Regions from separate parts of the Roseateles sp. P5_D6 genome, predicted to be linked through region 1. Evidence: riboswitches for the same ligand, from Rfam matches in the RefSeq annotation. Region 1 holds a riboswitch; each other region holds the start of a gene.
The links. A riboswitch is a leader RNA that binds a small molecule or an ion and turns the genes downstream of it on or off. The one in region 1 is predicted to bind cyclic di-GMP.

Region 1 (4,458 bases):
GACGACCTCAAGCGCCCCTTTCAGCGCGGCGACACGGCGCGCGGCGGCAAGCCCGGCTCGGGCCTGGGCCTGGCCATCGTCGAGCGCATCGCGCGGGCCGAGGGCGCCGAGCTCAGGTTGATGCCACGCGATGGTGGCGGCCTCATTGCCCGTGTCAGCTGGTCTGGATCGTGACGAAGCAGTATTCGAGCAGTCGCCAGTGCTGAGTTCAGCTCGCGTTGATCGTCACCGTCACGTTGCCCGTGCTCGTCTGGCCGAGGTTGTCCTTCAGCGTGATGACGAGGTTGGTGCGGCCGGCTACCGGGTTGGCCCAGTTCAGGGCGAGGCCGCTGCCGGTGGCCGAGAAGCTCATGCCGCTGGCGGCACCGCTGATGCTGATGCTCAGCGAGCTCGCGCCCGGCGCCGAGTAGCCGATGGTGGCGGCGAGAGCCTTGCCGGCCGTGCCGCTCAGGCTGGTGGTCGTCAGCGTGGGGCCGCTGCTGGTCGTCGGCGTGGGGGTGGTCGTCGAGGTCGTGACGCTGGCGCCGCTGAGGCTGCTCAGCAGGGCGCTGACGTTGGGCGTGCCCCAGCCGGTGGGCGTGTCATAGCCGGCCTTGGCGGCGCAGCTCGTGCATGTGCCGTTGCTGCCGCTGGCCACGTCCTTGAAGGCGGCGGCGTATTGCGTCGGCACGGCGCCGATCTGCTGGTAGAGGGCGGCGTGAGGCTGGCCGAGCAGGGCCTTGCTGGCGGCGGCGCGCATCGCGTTGGCCACGGCCAGCAGGCCGGCCCATTGCGGCGTGGCCAGGCTGGTGCCGCCGGCGCTGACCCAGCGCGTCGTCGTCGCGCCCTGTGCAATCAGCGCCACGTACTGGCCGGAGTTGGGGTCGGCGTTGAAGGCGACGTCGGCGACGGCGCGCTTGGCGTAGCCGCCAATGGTGCCGCTCTGGTAGCTGGGCAGGGCCACATAGGCGCTGGTGCCGCCGCCGGTGCCGGTCCAGGTGGTTTCGCTGCGCGCACCGCTGCTGTAGCTCAGCGTGGTGCCGCCGACGGCCACGACGCGGGTCGACACCGAAGGCCAGGACACGGCCGCGCCGTTGTCACCGGTGGCGGCCAGGTAACTCATGCCGGCGGTGGCGAAGGCGCCGTCATAGCTCGACGTCCAGCTGCCCTCGGCGGCGCCGAAGCTCATGGACACGACGCCGGTGCCCATCCTGTTGGCCAGGGCCACGGCCTTGGACAGGCTGCCGACGCCGGCATCCGGCGCTTCGATGAGGACGAGGCGCGCCAGCGGTGCCGTCGCGTGGGCCCATTGCACGTCCAGCGCAATCTCGGTGGCCCAGCCGCTGTCATAGGCGGGCGCCGTGGCGGTCAGGGCGCCGGCGGTCGTGCTGTAGGCAATGACCAGCTCGCAGCTGGACGGGGAGGCTTTGGCCAGCGGCAGGCTGGCGTTGGCCGCCAGGGTGCGCGAGCTGCAGGTCGGCAGCGCGAACTTGGTGTTGAAGGCGGCCAGTTCGGCGGCGATGTTGGGGTCGTGCTTGGCGTTGACGATGTAGATGGTCTGCCCGGCGCCGAGCTGGGCGGCCTGGGCGGCGGTCAGGCCGGCGGTGCTGGCGGGCAGGGCCGGCTGCGCGTAGGCGGCGCGGATCTGTGCCGGCGTATAGGTCGTCACGGCAGTGGACGTCGCCATCGGGGCGGCTTCGCCTGCACCCGCCGCGAAGGCGCGAGGCCGCATGGCCTCGTCCAGGCGGTCGCGCGTCAGGCCTTGGGTGGCGACGCCGGCCAGGGCGTGGCTGCGGTGGGGTGCGGCACCGTTGTCGGGTTCTTCGAGATCGACGGCGGCGGTGTGGAAGCTGGGCTTAGCCTCGACGCTGGCGGCGGCGCCATCGGCAAGATCAACGGTCAGGTTGATGACCGAGGCCGCCTCGCTGACCTGGACGGTCGGGCTGTCGCTGCTGCCACCGCCACAAGCGGTGAGGGCCGCGGCGGTCAGCAGGCTGAAGGTCCAGGAAGTCCAGGAGACAGGGCGGGTACTGCGCATGGCCGGGTTCTCGTACGAAGGAGGGCCACGCCGATCAAGACCTGCCGGTCTTGGCGGCCCCGCTGCCGTGGCGCTTGCGCGCTGTAGGCCGGTGGCTTTGCGTCCCCGCCTTTCGACGGGTTTGCCCTCTGGGTTGTGAAACAGGTTCAGTCTAGGCGCCGGGGTGCCGAGATACGGGGCCCGACAAAGGCGCTGCGTGACTTCTGACTCGGCGGGCAGCGCGAGCTTTCGATGCCGCCAGTCTGCGTTTCGTGAGTTACTGCCCTGTGGTTGCTTTGTGTCACGCAGGACACAAAAGCTCAGGCGGGCTGCGGCGGGTGCAGCGGGATCCAGACCGTGAAGCGCGTGCCGACGCCGGGTTGGGAATCCACTTCGATGCGACCGCCGTGCTTTTGCACGATGGAGAATGAAAGGGACAGGCCCAGGCCCGTCCCTTGGCCGACGGGTTTGGTCGTGAAGAAGGGCTCGAAGATGCGCCGCTTGACCTCCTCGCTCATGCCGCTGCCCGTGTCTGCGATCTCGATGCGAACCCAGCCATCCTCGGCGCGCGTGGTCAGCGTGATCGTGCCGCGCTCCTTGATGGCATGGGCCGCATTGACGATCAGATTCATGAAGACCTGGTTGAGCTGCGCGGCGATGCAGTGCACCGGGGGCAGCACGGCATAGTCCTTGCGAACCTCGGCCTTGTACTTGACCTCGTTCATGACGACGTTGAGCGTCGAGTCCAGCCCGGCATTGAGGTCGGCGTCCTGCCAATCGGCATGGTCGACGCGCGAGAAGTCCTTGAGGTCCTGCACGATCTTCTTGACCCGCGACAGCCCCTCCTCGCTCTCGTCGAGCAACTGGGGCAGGTCCTCCTGCACGAAGCTCAGGTCGACGGCGGCATCCACCCGGTCCAGCTCTTCTCGCACATCGCGAGGCAGCGCGTCGGCCGGCGTCTTCCTCAGCAGTGCGAGCAACGCGAAGACAGGTTGGACATAGCCGCGCAGCGAGCCGAGGTTGGAGCTGACAAAGCCGATCGGGTTGTTGATTTCGTGGGCGACACCGGCGGCGAGCTGGCCGATGGAGGCCATCTTCTCGGCCTGCAGCAGCTGGTTCTGCGCTTCCTCAAGCCGGTTGTTGGTCTGCTTGATGCGCTCGTAGTTGAGCTCCAGCTCACGCTGCACGCGGCGCACCTCCGTGCGGTCCTGCAGCAGCCACCAGGTGCCCGCTGTCGGCTCCTCGGGGTTGGATACGTAGGCAATGATCTGCACCCACAGCGTGTTGCCGGCCAGCGTGCAGACCTCCATCTCGTGCAGCAGCGAGCCGCCCCGCGACAGCACCGGGATGGCGATCTGGCTCAGCGCTTCGAAGTCTTCGTCGCTCTTGAACAGGCGGCGCGTCGGCAGTCCATGGGGCGGGACGTCACCGAGTTCGAACATCTCGATGAACTTCTTGTTGCCGCGCTGGATCTGCTGATTGGCCGTCGCGATGATGCCTACCGACGCGTTCTCCAGAAAGGCTTCGAGTTCATGGTGGGTGCTCAGCAACTCGGCCGTGCGGTCCGCGATCATGTTCTCGAGTTCGTTGCGATGGCGGCGGAGTTCGTCCTCGGCCTGGCGCCGTCGCGTGATGTCCTGGAGTGTCTCGATGGCGCCGACGACTTCGCCGTGGGCATCGACCAGCGGGGCGGCCGTGAAGTAGAGCCAGCGCCCTTCCCGGCCGAAATTGGGGAAATAGCCCTCGACCTCGTAGGCGTTGGCGATGTGCGGCGACGGTTGGCAGTGCCGGCCGTACAGGCGCTGGCGCTCCTGCTCGACATTGCCGTCCAGGATCAGGTCGACCAGCAGCGGCCTGGCTTCGGGGTAGAAGGCGCGCCAGGTGTCGTCGCGGCCCAGCATCTCGGAGGCGTCGCGGCCGGTGAGCTGGGCGCAGGAGGCGTTCCAGTGCGTGACGCGGTGAGACTTGTCGATCACGAGCGTGGCCACCGGGTTGTTCTCGAGGATCTGGTAGAGCACGCGGCCGATGTCCAGCAGGCTGGTCTGCACGTGGCGGATGTCGCTGAGGTCCTGCCCGGTCAGCACCGCACAGGGTTGGCCGTCGAGCATGACGCGATGCGCCTTGACTTCCAGCACGCGCAGCGAGCCGCTGCCCGTCAGCGCCTCGATCTCGATCGCGGGCAGCTCGCCTTCCTCGGCCAGCGCCCGCTGGCCATAGCGCCGCAACTCATCGGCGAACTCGGGCGCTGCCCAGCCGTGCGGCGGCATCTGCTGCAGCGCCTCCAGCCCATAGCCCAGCAGGCGTTCCATCGCCGCGTTGGCGAACAGGATGCGGTCCGATCCATGCACCAGGACCGACGCACTGACGGCCTGCAGCGCCAGGCTGAAGTCGACCGTCAGTACGGTCACCACTTCACCTCTTCATCCGGGTCCTCCAGGATGAACGAGCCGTCGCTGCCCCAT
Region 2 (4,458 bases), on a different contig from region 1:
GCCGCGCAGGGCCGGTGGCGCGCAGCGGCCGGCGGCGCAGTCGGCGCAGGCGCCGAACATGCGCGTCGGCGGGTCAGTGAACTGCAGGTCGTCGCGGACCTGGAAGTCGTCGGCATCCATGCCGACATTGTGCTTGGGCGGCGATGGCGGCTTTCGTAGGACAGCGGCGCGGGACTGGCGACAATCACCCCATGGACAGCCAGCAATTCCGCGCCGCACTGGGCATGTTTGCCACCGGCGTGACCATCGTCACCGTTCGCGCTGCGGACGGCGGCCTGGTCGGCCTCACCGCCAATTCCTTCAACTCCGTGTCCTTGGACCCGCCCCTGGTGCTGTGGAGCCTGGCGCGCCGCGCCGGCTCCATGCCGGTGTTCTCGCATGGCTCGCATTACGCCATCAACATCCTCGCGGCCGACCAGAAGGAGCTGGCCCAGCGCTTCGCGACGCGTGACATCGATCGCTTCGCCGGCGTGGCCTGGCACGAGGGCGCGGGCGGCGCGCCGGTGCTGGAGGGGGCTGCTGCCGTCTTCGAATGCGCCAACCGCAGCCGTTACGAGGAGGGCGACCACGTCATCTTCGTCGGCGAAGTCGAGCGTTGCTCGTCCCGGCTCGGCGCTCAGCCGCTGATCTTCCACGGCGGCCGTTATTTCACCGAGTTGCCGATCTAGGGTTTTTTCCGGGTTGGCGTTGTCGATCCGGTCGGGCTCTGATCGTCGTCATGACAGAGGGCCATCCTCTGTCCAACCACGGAATCGACCATGACCAACACCGTCACCCTGCACCGCGTGCTGCGCTGCCCGCCCGACCGCGTCTACCGCGCCTTCACGACACCGGCCGCCATGGCCAAGTGGCTGCCGCCGCATGGCTTCACCGGCACCGTCCATGAAATGGACGCCAAGGTGGGCGGCACATACAAGATGTCGTTCACCAACTTCACGACCGGCGGCGGCCACAGCTTTGGCGGCCGCTACCTGGAACTGGTGCCAGGCCAGAAGCTGCGCTACACGGCGGCCTTTGACGACCCCAACTTGCCCGGCGAGATGACGACGACCGTCGAGCTGCGCGCCGTGTTCTGCGGCACCGAGGTGCACATCAAGCAGGAAGGCATCCCGGCCATGATCCCGGCCGAGGCCTGCTACCTGGGCTGGCAGGAGTCGCTGACCCTGCTGGCCCAGCTGGCCGAGCCGGAAATCAACCAGTAACGTGGTGCGCTCGGGCCGAGCGACGGGCCGCCCCTAGCCGGCCCGCCATGGCGATGTGCTTGCGGCTCAATGCCGCCAAGCATCGCCGCCCCCTCGGGGGGCCGGTTAGGCCCGCTCGTGTTCAGCGGAGCGGGACTGGACGAGGGGTCTTTACTTGACGCCTGGTGTCGGCACGATGGCCGCCATCGCGGCCTTGAAGGCGGGGTCGGCCATCAGTGCGTTCCAGGCCGCCATCAGGCTGCCGTAGTCACCGGTCGAGATCTTCTTGGCGTTGATCGCCGTCGTGAGGGCGGCGTTCAGGCGCACGATCTCGGCGTACTTCGCATAGCCCTTGCCCTTGAGCTGGGTTGCCGCGTAGTTGCTGTAGCCCCAGGCGTTGTTGAGGTTGTTCCAGTCGCCAGAGCCCGGCTGGACATAGACGACCGGTGCGGGAGCGGGCGACGGGGCCGGTGCGGGCGGTGCGGCCACGGGTGCCGGAGCTGGTGCCGCGGCGGGCTTGCCGCAGGTGCCGCTCACGTTGATGCGCACCCAGCCCGTGCTCGGCACGCCGTCGACATTGACGACGACCTTCACGTTGTTCGCGCCGGCGAAGAGATAGGGCTGGGTCCAGATCGTCTTGACGACCTTGGGCGTCAGCGCGATTTGCGTGTTCTGCGCGATCAGTGTGTCGTTGCTGTAGATGCGGTTGGTGCTGGTGGCCACGGCCGAGGCGCTGACCTCGTCGTACTTGAAGTTGAAGGCGCAGCGGCCGAGGCTGGAGATGAAGGCATCCTTCTCGCTGACGGTGATCTGGGGCATGGCGCCCGTGGCCGTGCCGTTGGCGGCGACGAGCATGGGCGCGGCCTGGGCGAGGACGGTCTGACCGTCGCTCTTGACGATGCGCACGAGGCCGGTGAGCTGGGCCGTCGGGTCGGCGGCGAAGCTGGCCTGGGCGAACAGGGCGAGGGCAGCGAAGGCAATGGCTTGGTACTTCATGGCGTGGTCTTTCGGGTTGATGCAAAGGGTGGGGCTACTGGGCAGTAGCCGGCACCTCCCCGTGTGCCACGCTGCGGACATGTCCTTGTCCGCCCAGGGCGGCCCCGCTGTCTTTTGCTCCTGTCAGAGCACGAAGACCGGTGGCTTTGCGTCCCCGCCTTTCGACGGGTTTGCCGACTGCATGGGACGCAGTGTGCGGATGTAAGCCGTGTTTTGTCCGTGCGTCAGTTCACGAACCGAGACCCCCGACCGGCGAGCGGCGCGAGGCCCGCGACGAGCGGTTTTTGAAGCTTGCGGCGGGCTTGCGCCGAGCGTTTTCAGCTCAAGCGACCGGCCGGCAAGGCCGTTGGCGCAGCGCTCAGCGTGCGCCAGCGCCATGCGCCCAGCGCGGCGCTGAGCGCAACACTGATGCCTGCCAGCAGAGGCAGCGGCGCGCCCAGATCCTTTTGCAGCAGGAACATGCCCCAGCCCATCAGCATGAAGGCCAGGATGGGCACGACGGTGGTCCAGGCCGTGGGCGACTTCATGCGCGAAGGCGCGCGCAGCAGCCAGCCGGTGCTCAGTGGCAGGGCGCCAAAGGCCAGGCACAGCAGTGCGGCATTGTTCGCGGCCCAGGCCAGCAGGCCCAGGCCGGCGGTCGTCAGCGTCCAGGCAACCAGGGCGTGGCGCAACTGCATCCGCGCAACCGCGCGGTTCAGCGCCTCTCCCTGCGGCAGGCCTGGCAGCAGCCGCATCAGGGCCTGTTCGCGGCGGCTGTGCCAGAGCATGTTGGGCAGGGTGAAGCAAGGGTTGAAACCGATGCTCGCCAGGCCGATGGCCATGCCGTAGGCGCCTTTGGTCCAGTTGTCCTGCAGGCCCTGGCCGGCCAGCGCAAACGCGATGAAGAAGCTCAGCGCGGCGATGCCCACGGCCATCACGGCGCCCAGGCTCTGGTGCAGCCAGTGCTGCCGGCCATGCAGCACGATCTCGGCGCGGCGCATGGCGCTCTGGCCAGTCGGTTCGGCCTGCGCGACGACATGGCACTGCCAGGCCGACACGGCGAGCGCAAAAGGCTGGCTCAGCCATTCGCCCACGCGACCGAAGGCGGCGGCGCCGGCGTATTTGCCCTGCATGCTGTCCTCGGCGGCGCGGCGCATGCGGCCCAGGCGGGCATAGGCCTCGGCATGGGCCGCATCGCCCCTGCCGAACAGCCGCGTGAGCGACCAGCCCAGGGCCAGCAGGCTCAGCGCGAGCACGGACAGCGGCTGGGCCAGCCACAGCTCGCGCAGCGCGGTGCCCAGAGGCGCCAGCCGCCGGTCCAGTCCGGTGCCGAAGAACAGCACCGGCCCGATGGAGATCACCAGCCAGAGCTGCCATTCGCGCGTCGCCCAGCCCATGAAGGCCAGCACGGCCGCGGCGCCCAGCAGCAGCAGGGCGAAGGAGGGCATCTGCGGCAGGCAAAGCCACAGCAGGGCTGCGCTGCCCAGCGACAAGCCGGCCCAGGTTGCGAGCGCGGACTCCAGCGTCTGGCGCAGATGGCCGGGCACGAAGCGCGCGGCATGGGGATGGTTCTGCTGTATCAGGCTGCCGATGATGGCCATCCACAGCGACATCAGCACCAGTGCCGCCGAAAGGGCCAGCATGGGCACCGCCAGCTGCGGCGCCAGGTAGACGCCCAGCGCCAGGCCCAGCACGGCCAGGGCGAACAGCGCCCGGCGGCCCCAGGGGGATTCGCGATCACGCTGGCGCCAGAAGGCCAGCAGCAATTGGCTGTAGGGGGCGGCTTTCATCACGTCAGCTCCGCGAACAGGTCTTCGAGGTTGACGGCCTGTGCGTCCAGCGGCGCGCTCACACCGGCCGGCAGCCGCGCCAGCACGCGCTCGCGGCCGGCCTCCAGCGGCGTGCGCTTGAGCGGCTGGGCGTTCAGCCGCGCGAACAGGCTGGCCAGTTCGGTGACGGTGCCGGTGAAGGCGCGCACCTGCTCCAGCAGCTCGTCCAGCGGCGCCTGCAGGGCGATGCGGCCGTCGCTGAGGAAGGCGAGGTTGAAGGCGACCCGCTCCAGGTCGGACAGGATGTGGGTGGAGAACACGACGGTCGTGCCGCGGCCCAGCACCTGGTCGACCAGCTCGCGCAGGAAGTCGCGCCGGCCGACGGGGTCCAGGCTGGCGACGGGCTCATCCAGCACCAGCAGGTCGGGCTCATGGGCCAGGGCGCGGATGATGGACAGGCGCTGCTGCTGGCCGCCACTGAGCTTGCGGATGGGTTTGTCGCGGGCGATGTCCCAGCGCGACAGCAGGCCTTC
Region 3 (4,458 bases), on a different contig from region 1:
CTTCCTGTCGACCGACGGAGGACGCAACTGGACGATCGCGGTCGACGCCGCTCTGCTGCGCAACGACCTTCCCTCGTCGCCCTGGTTTGGCGAGTACTCCATGAAACTCGCCTTCCTCGACGCCAAGCGCGGCCTTGGTCTGGATGCGACGGGCCAACTGCGCCAGACGAGCGACGGCGGGCGAACCTGGACGACCAAGCCGAGCACGGGCCTGCCCTCCACGGCCACCAACACGGCGCTGCGCTTCGTCGACGACAAGATCGGCTGGATGCTGCAGAGCGACGGCCGCCTGTACAAGACGTCGGATGGCGGCGCCACATGGCGTGATGGCCAGCTAGTTCATGGGGGCCTGGTGCGATTCGACTTCGTCGACGCCAACCGTGGCTGGGGCGAGCCGACCGATCGGCGCGGGCTGGTGTTTACCCGCGATGGCGGCCAGACGTGGATGACCCTGTCACCGCCGCAGACGGTGAGCGTAGGTGGGCTGTTCTTCGGAGACGGGCGACAGATCGTCATCTATGGACGTGGCACGTTGCTGGCAAGTACGGTGGACGATGGCCAGACCTGGACGGTTCTCGCGCCCAACGTTGAATCGCCGTTCAACACGCGCAGCAAAGTCATCGCGAGCGATGCCAAGACCTGGTGGTCCGCGCAAACCTTCGGCTTGTACCGTTCGGACGACGCTGGCGCCACCTGGACCGAGGTGACGGGCGTCAGCGGGCAGTTCGCTGACATTGCGTTCGCCGATGCCAACAACGGATGGGCGGTGGGCCGTGGAGGCATGGTTGTTGCCACCACGGATGGCGGCAAGACGTGGGTCAGACAGCCCACACAAGCAGACCGCGACCTGTGGCGCATCCAGACCGTGGACAGCAAGACGGCCTGGATCGAAGGTGAGGCGGGGACGGTGCTGGCTACCGGCAACGGGGGGCGTTAGTGCGCCGGCCCCGGTGCGCTGTGGCGGAACGCGCCGACCAGGCGCGGCTCACGCTACCAGCCACCCCGCCAACTTCTCCGCAATCATCAATGTCGGCGAATTCGTGTTCCCGCTCTTGATCGTCGGCATCACGCTCGCATCCGCGATGCGCAGCCCGCGCACGCGCAGCCGTGAGTCGACCACCGCACCGGGGTCGTCCTTGCGGCCCATGCGGCAGGTGCCCACGGGCTAGATGGTTGTTGATATCGCGCGCCAGTTCCTCGTCGGTCTGGTACTACGGCCGCCGCCAGCGTCAGCTGCTGCAGCGCAAGACTGAGGCCCGGGCACCCCAACATGGCTTGCGTCGATCGGCGCATGACTTCCTATCTGGGCGGTGCTGCATTCATGACCGAACCGTCGATGTGTAACGGTCACCCGGCGCTGCCGGAAGCGCCACTTGTTCACAACGCGTCGCTGCGATTTCAAATACATTCTTTTTCACTGATGACAAAGGCACACCCGAGCGAAAGCCGGGGTCGCAAAGCTTCCGGTCTAAGGCCCGCCTGGCGGGTTACGACAGCGGGGTTGCCAAGGACAAGCCGCCGGCAGGTCGCCGTCGACATGGCAGCTCTTCCGTCGCCGGGATGCGGCGCGACGCCCGACCGGGCGTGTGCGTAGGAATCAGCGCAACAACGAAAGCTGTCCATGAAGTCCACCACGCTCCCTCTTCGATTCGTAGTTCTGATCGAGTGGCGCCTGCACGCGGCGCTTGCGCTGCTGCTGACGCTGGCTGCATTGCTGTGGCCTGCACTGGCGCAAGCAGCGCCGCGCGACAAGATTGCCGCCGATCTGCGCCAGGCCGTCGATTCGGCCGCTGCGCCTCGCCAGCGCTGGCAACAGGAACTGGCTGGTCGCCGCTACGTGCACACCCTGGTCGTCAGCGACGGGCGGGACGCCGAGCTGGTCGAGCTCCGCCGCGCGGTCGTGGCGGCGGGAGGCACCGTCTACTGGCGCTACCAGTCGGTGCCGGCGCTTTTCGTGACCTTGCCCGTTGACAAGGTTGACGCGCTCGCTGCGCGGCCGGACGTGCAGAGCATCTCGCCGAACCGGCGCGCGGCCCGCACGTTCAGCCTGACCGAGGCCTCCACCGGCGCAGCCGACGTGCGTGCCGCCACGATCGGCGCGGCGCGGGGCCTGGACGGCTCGGGCGTCGCCATCGCCGTGCTGGATTCGGGCATCGCTGGGAACCACACCGCGTTCACCGATGGCCAGCGCTCGCGGGTCGCACGCGCCGTCGACTTTGAGAAGGTGACGCAAGGCGGCGCGGGCCGCGCCTGGCAGCCCGGCGTCGACCGATCCGACGCGGCGCTCGATGAACGCCCCCAAGCGGCGGGCGGGGCGGATGCATATGGCCACGGCACGCATGTCGCGGGCGTCGCCGCAGGCCGCTCGACGTCGCGTCTGCCCGAGTCGAGCGGCATCGCCACCCAGGCCTCGCTGGTCGACGTCAAGGTGCTTGACAGCCGCGGCGAAGGCGAGCTGAGCGATGTGCTGGCCGGGATCGACTGGGTCATCGCGCATGCGAAGCAGCAAAACATCCGCGTGCTCAACGTGAGCCTTGCCGCCGATTCGACCGAGTCGTATCGGACCGACCCGCTGTGCGGCGCTCTGCGCGGCGCGAGCGCAGCCGGCCTCGTGGTGGTCGTTGCCGCCGGCAACTACGGCACGGACGCTTCCGGCCAGGAGCGCTACGGCACGATCAGCTCGCCGGGCAACGAGCCCTCGGTCATCACCGTGGGGTCGGCCAACACGCAGGCGACGGCCTCGCGCAGCGACGACGCAGTCAACCATTTCAGTTCCCGCGGGCCCACCCGCGGCGGCCTGTTCCTGCCCGACGGGCGCCGCGTCGCCGACAACCTGCTCAAGCCGGACCTGGTGGCTCCGGGCAATCGCATCGTCGGCCCGATGGCGGCCGGCAGCACGCTCGCCACGGACTTCCCCTCGCTGTCGGCGCCCTATGGCGGCACGGCGCAGCCGCGGGGCCGCGAGCTGATGGACCTGAGCGGCACTTCGGTCGCTGCGCCGGTGGTGTCCGGTACCGTGGCCCTGATGTTGCAGGCCAACCCCGGCCTGACGCCCCCGTTGGTGAAGGCGATCCTGCAGTACACCGCGCAGGCCCTGCCGGGCGCCAACCTGCTGCAGCAGGGCGCGGGCCTGTTGAACGTCGACGGCGCGGTGCGGCTGGCCGGTGCGCTGCGCAGCGATCTCGCCACGGTCATCGCCAGCGGCCGCATCGCGGCGGGTGCGCCGCTGCTGGCGCCGGGCCAGGTGATGCCCGCGCCGGTGTCGATCATCGGCGGTCAGTCGGTGCCCTGGAGTCGCATCATCTTCGCCGGCGGGCGCCACCTCTACAGCGGCAGCGCGCTTTTCACCCGCTACCAGCCGGTGTACGACCCGGGCCTGTTCTGGGTGGGCGGCAGCGCGACGCGCGTTACTGTCCAGATCCGCCCCGGCGCGGCGCTGTCGACGATCACGGCGTCTCCCGTGCCGACGGGGCAGCGCTTCCTGACCGACGGCGTCATCACGCTGAATTCGCTGGTCGGCCGCAGTTCGCTGCTGGGTCGCACGGGCGTCTTCGTCCCCACCGCGACGCTTTCCGGCTGGCTGGCATCGGGCAGCGGTGTGGTGCTCAGCGAAGGCGTCGTCCTCAGTGAGGGTGTGGTCCTCAGCGAAGGGGTCGTCCTCAGCGAAGGCGTGGTGCTGAGCGAAGGCGTGGTGCTCAGCGAGGGTGTCGTGCTGAGCGAGGGCGTGGTGCTCAGCGAGGGTGTCGTGCTCAGCGAAGTTGCCCGCACCGGCGAACGATGATGGTTGCTGCAGGCGCCGAGCCCGGAGTGAGCTGGCCTCGGCGCGTCCATCAGGCACTGATGCCGGACTACAACCGCAAGGCGGCGGTGTATTGGTGGGCGGTGGTCTGCATCGGTGTGGTGGTGCTCGCGCACTCGTTGCGCCACGTTGTGAGCCTTTCGCCGGATGCCTGGTTGCGCGTGGTGGGCGGCACGCTGCTGGCGATGCTGGCCGGGCTGGTGCCGGTGCGGATTCCGCGTTCAACGAACTCGTTCACCGCTGGCGAGATCTTCATCTTCCTGCTGCTGCTGCTGAACGGGCCGGAGGCCGCGGCCGTGGCGTCGGCAGCGGAAGCGCTGGTCGGCGCCTGGCGCACCTCCAAGCGCTGGACCAGCCGCATCGCCAGCCCCGCGATGGCGGCCATTGCCATGTTCAGCGCCGGCACGGTGCTGCACGTGGCACTGGGCGAACTGCGTAGCCATCAGCTGGAGAGCGACAGCCTGATCCTGCTGGGCGCGATCCTGTTTGCGCTCGCCTACTTCGTGCTGAACACCGTGATGGCCACGGCCGTGCCACGGCTCAAGCGCAACGAGCCGCTGTCGGTCCGGGCATTCGTCGACGCATTCGGCTGGCTTGGCATCGCCTACGCGGGCAACGCCTCGGTGGCGACATTGCTGTTCCTCAGCTTCCGGCAGTCG

Region 2: it holds a riboswitch for cyclic di-GMP, as region 1 does, so the genes downstream of both, ACXJKM_RS07485 (hypothetical protein) here and ACXJKM_RS04000 (S53 family peptidase) in region 1, are expected to answer to the same signal.
Region 3: it holds a riboswitch for cyclic di-GMP, as region 1 does, so the genes downstream of both, ACXJKM_RS06760 (S8 family serine peptidase) here and ACXJKM_RS04000 (S53 family peptidase) in region 1, are expected to answer to the same signal.

The regions. Positions count from the first base shown of each region.
Region 1 covers NZ_JBFUMK010000002.1:441,106-445,563, reverse strand. The annotation lists gene ACXJKM_RS04005 (ATP-binding protein) at 1-174, shown strand, start outside; gene ACXJKM_RS04000 (S53 family peptidase) at 209-2,017, opposite strand; cyclic di-GMP riboswitch class I at 2,067-2,153, opposite strand; gene ACXJKM_RS03995 (ATP-binding protein) at 2,317-4,404, opposite strand; gene ACXJKM_RS03990 (response regulator) at 4,401-4,458, opposite strand, start outside.
Region 2 covers NZ_JBFUMK010000004.1:354,376-358,833, reverse strand. The annotation lists gene ACXJKM_RS07500 (M48 family metallopeptidase) at 1-120, opposite strand, end outside; gene ACXJKM_RS07495 (flavin reductase family protein) at 192-668, shown strand; gene ACXJKM_RS07490 (SRPBCC family protein) at 759-1,202, shown strand; gene ACXJKM_RS07485 (hypothetical protein) at 1,353-2,177, opposite strand; cyclic di-GMP riboswitch class I at 2,272-2,362, opposite strand; gene ACXJKM_RS07480 (hypothetical protein) at 2,495-3,946, opposite strand; gene ACXJKM_RS07475 (ABC transporter ATP-binding protein) at 3,946-4,458, opposite strand, start outside.
Region 3 covers NZ_JBFUMK010000004.1:201,834-206,291, reverse strand. The annotation lists gene ACXJKM_RS06770 (YCF48-related protein) at 1-937, shown strand, start outside; partial or broken gene ACXJKM_RS06765 (GMC oxidoreductase) at 986-1,165, opposite strand; cyclic di-GMP riboswitch class I at 1,419-1,509, shown strand; gene ACXJKM_RS06760 (S8 family serine peptidase) at 1,622-3,781, shown strand; gene ACXJKM_RS06755 (sensor histidine kinase) at 3,841-4,458, shown strand, end outside.